2 regions of the Anaerococcoides asporogena genome follow, and region 1 is predicted to be linked to the other one. Evidence: riboswitches for the same ligand, from Rfam matches in the RefSeq annotation. Region 1 holds a riboswitch; the other holds the start of a gene.
What was found. Region 1 has a riboswitch for thiamine pyrophosphate ahead of thiD (bifunctional hydroxymethylpyrimidine kinase/phosphomethylpyrimidine kinase). Riboswitches for the same ligand answer to the same signal wherever they lie in the genome.
Positions count from the first base shown of each region.

Region 2: another riboswitch for thiamine pyrophosphate. It lies ahead of P6M73_RS14435 (thiamine-binding protein); the one in region 1 lies ahead of thiD (bifunctional hydroxymethylpyrimidine kinase/phosphomethylpyrimidine kinase).

Region 1 covers NZ_CP120965.1:3,035,950-3,039,351, forward strand. Annotated here, with positions in the region: gene thiC (phosphomethylpyrimidine synthase ThiC) at 1-792, opposite strand, end outside; gene thiD (bifunctional hydroxymethylpyrimidine kinase/phosphomethylpyrimidine kinase) at 819-1,616, opposite strand; TPP riboswitch at 1,714-1,819, opposite strand; gene P6M73_RS13950 (hypothetical protein) at 1,785-1,952, opposite strand; tRNA gene P6M73_RS13955 (tRNA-Asn) at 2,069-2,143, opposite strand; rRNA gene rrf (5S ribosomal RNA) at 2,172-2,289, opposite strand; rRNA gene P6M73_RS13965 (23S ribosomal RNA) at 2,365-3,402, opposite strand, start outside.
Region 2 covers NZ_CP120965.1:3,150,162-3,153,563, forward strand. Annotated here, with positions in the region: gene P6M73_RS14425 (ABC transporter substrate-binding protein) at 1-798, opposite strand, end outside; gene P6M73_RS14430 (ABC transporter permease) at 1,180-1,959, opposite strand; gene P6M73_RS14435 (thiamine-binding protein) at 1,931-2,227, opposite strand; TPP riboswitch at 2,330-2,435, opposite strand; gene P6M73_RS14440 (glycosyltransferase family 4 protein) at 2,694-3,402, opposite strand, start outside.

The sequences.
Region 1 (3,402 bases):
GATGACCTGAACATCGCGATCCCAGGCCCGCTGGGTCAATTCTGCCAGGCGCACCAGCTCATCAATCTGGCTGATATCGCTGGCGTCAGCCAGACAGCCCGGACGGCAGGCATCGCCCAGAGAAATCGTGACGTCGTGTTCCCGACAGATTTCCAGGATCTCATCATAGTATTCGTAGAATGGATTCTCCTGTCCGGTCATGGACATCCAGGCAAAGATCAGCGATCCGCCGCGGGAAACCAGGTTCATTTTCCGCCGCTGCTGCTTAACCTGTTCGAGGGTTTTGCGGTTCAGTCCGCAGTGCAGCGTGACAAAATCCACGCCGTCCTCGGCATGAAGGCGGATGACGTCAATAAAATCCCTGGCCGTCAGGTGCTTCAGGTCGCGCTTGTGATGAATGACGGCATCATACACCGGTACGGTTCCGATCATGGCCGGGCACTCGTCCACCAGCTTGCGCCGGAACGGCTGCGTATCGCCATGGGTGGACAGATCCATAATGGCATGGCCGCCCAGTCGCACGGCCTCCATGACTTTCTGCAGCTCCTCATCCAGACTGTGCACATCTTTGGACACCCCCAGATTGACATTCACCTTGGTGGTCAGCATAGATCCGATTCCATTGGGATCCAGACACTCATGCCGGTGGTTGGCACAGATAACCACTTTGCCGCTGGCTGCCAGCGGCAGCAGTTCTTCCACGCTCATGCGTTCCTTCTCGGCCACCTTGCGTAGCTGCGGAGTGACAATCCCCTTGCGTGCCGCTTCCATCTGTGTTGAATATTCTCTCATGTATAATCTCCCCCTTAATCAATTTCTTACAGTATCATTCGTTGTTCCAGATTCCAGCCGTGATGCAGCGGACCCGAACCATGTCCCAGATCGAGCCCCGCTTCCAGGGCACCGATGATAAAATGCTTGCCCAGAGCGATCGCTCCCGGCAGGTCACAGCCCAGGGCCAGTCCGGACGCGATGGCGCTGGACAGCGTGCAACCCGTGCCGTGGGTATTCGGATTGCTGATCTGATCCCCGTGGAACCAGGTCAGGCGATGCCCGTCGTACAGTACGTCATTGGCTGTGCTGACGCTGTGCCCGCCCTTGACCAGAACCGGTGTGCCAAAGCATTCATAGATCCGTTTTGCCGCTTCCGCCATATCGCCTTCCGAGCCGATGGCCTGCTCCGCCAGCAGCGAAGCTTCCCAGCGGTTGGGCGTCACCAGGCAGGCCAGCGGAAACAGTTCCTGCGTCAGCGCTGCCTGAGCACTGGCCTCCAGCAAACGCGACCCGCTGGTGGAAACCATCACCGGATCCAGCACAATATTCTGTGCCTGGAACTGCTTTAAGACTTCGCCAATTTCCAGGATCAGCTCCCGGGAAGACACCATGCCGATTTTGACCGCATGGGGCACAATATCAGTAAACACCGCTTCCAGCTGCAGCTTCAGGAACTTCCCCGGAACCTCATGAATCCCGGTCACGCCCATGGTATTCTGTGCGGTCAGGGCTGTGATCGCGCTCATGCCATACACGCCCAGTGCCGTCATAGTCTTCAGATCCGCCTGGATCCCCGCACCACCACTGGGATCACTGCCTGCGATCGTCAACGCCCGTCTCATTGGACACCTCCTCGAATTCAGTGTGAACTGCCGGGCCTGATTCCGCAATAAACGCAAAAAAACCGCCGATAACCCAAAGCTGGTCCATCGACAGTCCATGACTGTATTCAAGTCTCCCTCCGTTGGCATTATCCAAATCAGGTTACGGGTCTAAGCCTACGCTTACTCTCAGCCTGATCCAACAAGCTCCCCGGCACTATTCACTTCTGTTCTACTCTTCCTACTATACGGGATCAATCTTTCAATTGCAACCGGTTCACCCTCAGCGTCAACCCGATCACCTGTCTGCTGAGAAATTTCTTCACAATAAATCCAGGAATCCAACGATTCATCCATTTAAATACCTCATGCCTGTTATGAAATAATCACTTTGGCTCCAGTGCTTGCAACGAATTGACAATTCAAAAAAAAAAAAAAAAAATAAAGAGCCCGCACATCGTGCAGACTCTCATTGGCTCCGCGAAGAGGGCTCGAACCTCCAACCTATCGGTTAACAGCCGAGTGCTCCACCATTGAGCTATCGCGGAATATTGCATTTCCAAATTGGAAATGCGAAACCGGCGTCAACCTACTTTTCCACACAGCTTCCCGTGCAGTATCATCAGCACCATAAGGCTTAACCATCGTGTTCGGGATGGGAACGGGTGTAGCCCTTACAGTCATAAACACCGGATTGGTTTGAGGTTTTATTGTTCCCTCAAGACTGCATATAGTTCTTCAAACGTAATTCATCATTTTTAACTCTTTTAAGATCAAGCCCTCGATCGATTAGTATGAGTCAGCTGCATGCATTGCTGCACTTACACCCCTCACCTATCTACCTTGTGTTCTTCAAGGGATCTTACTGGATTACTCCATGGGAAATCTTGTCTCAGGGTGGGCTTCACGCTTAGATGCTTTCAGCGTTTATCCCGTCCCAATATAGCTACCCAGCCATGCCGCTGGCGCGACAACTGGTACACCAGTGATTGGTCCAACCCGGTCCTCTCGTACTAAGGTCAGCTCCCTTCAAATTTCCTACGCCCGCGACGGATAGGGACCGAACTGTCTCACGACGTTCTGAACCCAGCTCGCGTGCCACTTTAATGGGCGAACAGCCCAACCCTTGGGACCTACTTCAGCCCCAGGATGTGACGAGCCGACATCGAGGTGCCAAACCTCCCCGTCGATGTGAACTCTTGGGGGAGATCAGCCTGTTATCCCCGAGGTAGCTTTTATCCGTTGAGCGATGGCCCTCCCACGAGGTACCACCGGATCACTAAGCCCGACTTTCGTCCCTGCTCCACTTGTAGGTGTCGCAGTCAGGCTCCCTTCTGCCTTTACACTCTATGGACGATTTCCGACCGTCCTGAGGGAACCTTTGGGCGCCTCCGTTACTTTTTAGGAGGCGACCGCCCCAGTCAAACTGCCCACCTAGCAATGTCCCGTGACCCGTTTCCTGGTCTCCGGTTAGAATCCCAATATCTACAGGGTGGTATCCCAACGGTGACTCCCCATGACCTGACGATCATGGTTCTTCGTCTCCCACCTATCCTGTACAGTAAATATCGAAACTCAATGCTAAGCTACAGTAAAGCTCTACGGGGTCTTTCCGTCCAATCGCGGGTAGCCAGCATCTTCACTGGCACTACAATTTCGCCGGATTTGTTGTTGAGACAGTGCCCAAGTCATTACGCCATTCGTGCGGGTCAGAACTTACCTGACAAGGAATTTCGCTACCTTAGGACCGTTATAGTTACGGCCGCCGTTTACTGGGGCTTAAGTTCATACCTTCGCTTGCGCTAAG
Region 2 (3,402 bases), 110 kb from region 1:
CGCGGCGCCGACAAATTTCCGTACGGTTTCCGGGTCCTGAGCAATCATGCGGTCGGATGCAATCAGCACCGGCGTATAATAGTCAAACACCGGATTGAGGTCCTTAAAAGCAAAGTAGTCAAAATCGAAGCCGGAAACCTGAGCATTGATGCCGGACCAGCCATAGAAGATCCAGACCGAATCCACCTGCCGGGTCTTCAAGGCCGCGACCTCGTCGGTAATGTTGTTGGGAATCAGCTGAACCTTGCTGTAATCGCCGCCATCTTTTTCCACCACATTCCGGATGATGGCCTGCTCCACCGGGTTATCCCAGGTGGCGTATTTCTTTCCTTCCATGCCTTTGGGCCGGCCCAGTCCCTCGCCCTTGCGGGAGATGATCCCCGAGGTGTTGTGCTGCAAAATGGCAGCCACTGCGGTTACAGGCAGCGGTGAATCCGCGGCCAGAGCCGGTGCCAGAGTATCCTGGAAATCGATGCCGAAGTCGGCTTTGCCGGCAGCCACCAGCTGCGGCGAGCCACCCTGCGGCGGAGTCTGAATATCCACATCCAGGCCTGCTTCGGCAAAGTAGCCTTTTTCCTTGGCGACAAACAGCCCGGTATGATTCGTATTCGGTGTCCAATCCAGCAGGACCGTCACTTTCTTCAGATCCCCTGCTGTGGACGGGCTGGCTGGCGCACTGGTCGAAGCCGGTGTCTGGCCGGTGCCCGCGCCGGGGGCCGATGTCACGGCCGGCGCCTGAGGCGCGCAGCTCACCAGCAGAGTGCTCAGCAGGAATCCTGAGATTAGTTTTCGTTTCATTTGGTTTCTTCTCCTTACTCTTGAAAAAAATGCTTCTATTTCTTCGTCCATCTGAATTTCAGTGTTTCAATATGTTCTGTTCAATCTTGATTGCAAGTTCCGGCTTCTGCTCCCACTCCTGATCAAAATGAACCAGTTGCTGCCCCCAAGCCTGACCCAAGTGCTCCTTCCTCTGAGAAGTCCGCCCTTGAAAAGCTGTCCCTTGTGAAACCGCCCCGGTCACTCTTCACGAATTCCAAGCTCTATGCCTGTCGAGCTGCCGCCTCCGGAAGCTTCGCCCGAAAGATCCGGCCACATTAAATTCTTCTTTCCTTATAATCCTACCTATGCTCTTGTTTCGAACCTCTGCTTTCGGATCAGCCTCTGCTTATAGATCCAGCCTCAGCTTTCGTTACTGTCTGCTTCCGGCTGATCCCACGGAGTCATGCGGCGGTGCAGAAATTTCACCAGCGCCATCAGCACGAGGCTGATGCCGGAGATCAGGAAAATGACGGCAAACATTTTATCGTAGGAATAGGATTTGATCACTCGCGTCATGTAGACACCCAACCCGGTGAATCCGCCCAACCACTCAGAAATTACTGCGCCGACAATGGAATAGGATGCTGAAATTTTCAGAGCGGCAAAAAAGGAGTTGGTGGCTCCGGGGAGCTTGATGTGACGGAAGATCTGCATCCGGCTGGCTCCCATGGAGCGCATCAGGTTGACGGCATCCGGATCCACCGACTGGAAGCCGTCAAACAGACCGATCGCAATCGGGAAGAAGGTCGTGAGCACAATGAGCACCACCTTAGGGAAGATGCCGTAGCCAAACCACAGCACCAGGAGCGGCGCGATCGCCACCGTCGGAACCGTCTGGGTTACAACCAGCAGGGGGTACAGCGCTTTGCGCAGACCTCTGAGCAGGTCCATCAGCAGGGCAATGACAAAACCCAGGACAATGCCCAGCATCAATCCGAGGAACGCCTCGAACAGGGTAACCCGCGCATGCATCATCAGCAGTGGCAGATCCCGGAGAAAGGCCCGCACCACCTCCACCGGGGAAGGCAGCATGAAGCTGGGCACCAGTTGCGCCAGGGAGACAGCCTGCCACAAAATCACCAGCAGTCCGATCGCCGTGATGCTGTAAAGTTTATCGGTGATGCTTTGTAACTTTTTCATCAATGGTCAGAAGATCGCCCGAAGGCCGATAGACGGATTTCAGGTACATCGACACGGAGGGCGCTCCGGCCTGGATTGCAATCAGCTGGGCCTGTTTCGCAATTTCCATCAGTTCCTCAAAGTCACCTTCCACCGTCGTTTCAAAGGGACCCACATAATAAGTCAGACCAGTCCTGCGAATGTAGTCAATCACCTCATCCACGATGCGAACTACTTCGCTGGTCTCTGACACGCCTGGTAAAATCTGAATCGCAATGCTTGAATTCATCATATCCTCCTCGTTGTTACGCCCAGGGGAATGTTGATTCCCGATGGGCTGACCTTGTTTACTTTAACAAAAAAACCGTCCCCCGAGGGAACGGTAAATTTTTTTGCATTTGCCGACCTTCCCTACGCTGGCATAACCCAGATCAGGTGATACGGGTTCAGGATTTCTCCTGTCTCAGCTTAAAAATTAAGCACCCCCGGTTCTTTCTCATTCATCCTAACAAATGCCGCCGGCACTGTCAACGCAGTAATTCAATTGCATGCAATTCATTAACCGGATTCCCTCCGACTGTTCCTGCCGAAATGCCTTCAGCGTCGGCCTTGGCACTCGGCATTGAGCTGCCCTGCCCTGATTCCTTCTGAACGCGCAGCCAAGGCCGCCCGACATTCGGACGGCCTTCAAGGTCAGTCAGCTTGATTATTTGATGATCATTGCATTAATTGCCAACAGCTGCGCAGCGGCCCAGCTAGAAGCGGGACGTGCCCAGATGATTCCAGTCATCCATGTTCAGGTCCAGATTTTCATCAACGGACTGATAGAGCTTGCGCCGCAGCTTGACCGGCAGTGACGCCCGGTGATTGCGCGGCCCTTTCAGGGTTGCTTCATAAACCTTCATGACCCGCTCATAAAAAACTTCCGTGGAGAACTGCCGGGAGGATTCCAGGGCGGCCTGTCCCATTGACTTTCTCAGCTGGGGATCTGAAGCCAGCGCCTTGACCGCGTCGCAGAACTCTTCACCGGTCTCATACTGCCAGCCGTTCACTCCATTGATGATGACGTCCTCGATGGCGCCGTCGCGCCGGCAGACTGCCGGCAGACCGCAGGCCAGGGCTTCCCCATAGGTCAGTCCCTGCGTCTCAGAGGTGGAACCGGAAACAAAGGCATCCGCCATATGGTAATAGTCAGGAACCCGCTCCGGAGTTACCATGCCGCTGAAAATCACCCGGTCCTTGAGCCCAAGGTCTTCCACATAGGTTTCCAGAATTTCCTGATAGGGTCCCCCGCCGACAATCATCAGCCGAATGGCGGGATCCAAGTTCTGCAGGAATCTGACAATTTCTTCGATGTTCTTTTCCTTGGCCAGCCGGCCCAGGGACAGCAGGACAAATTCCTCTTCCCCGATTCCGTACCGCGACCGCAGTTCCTGACGCACCTGAGTGTGATCGACTCGCTGG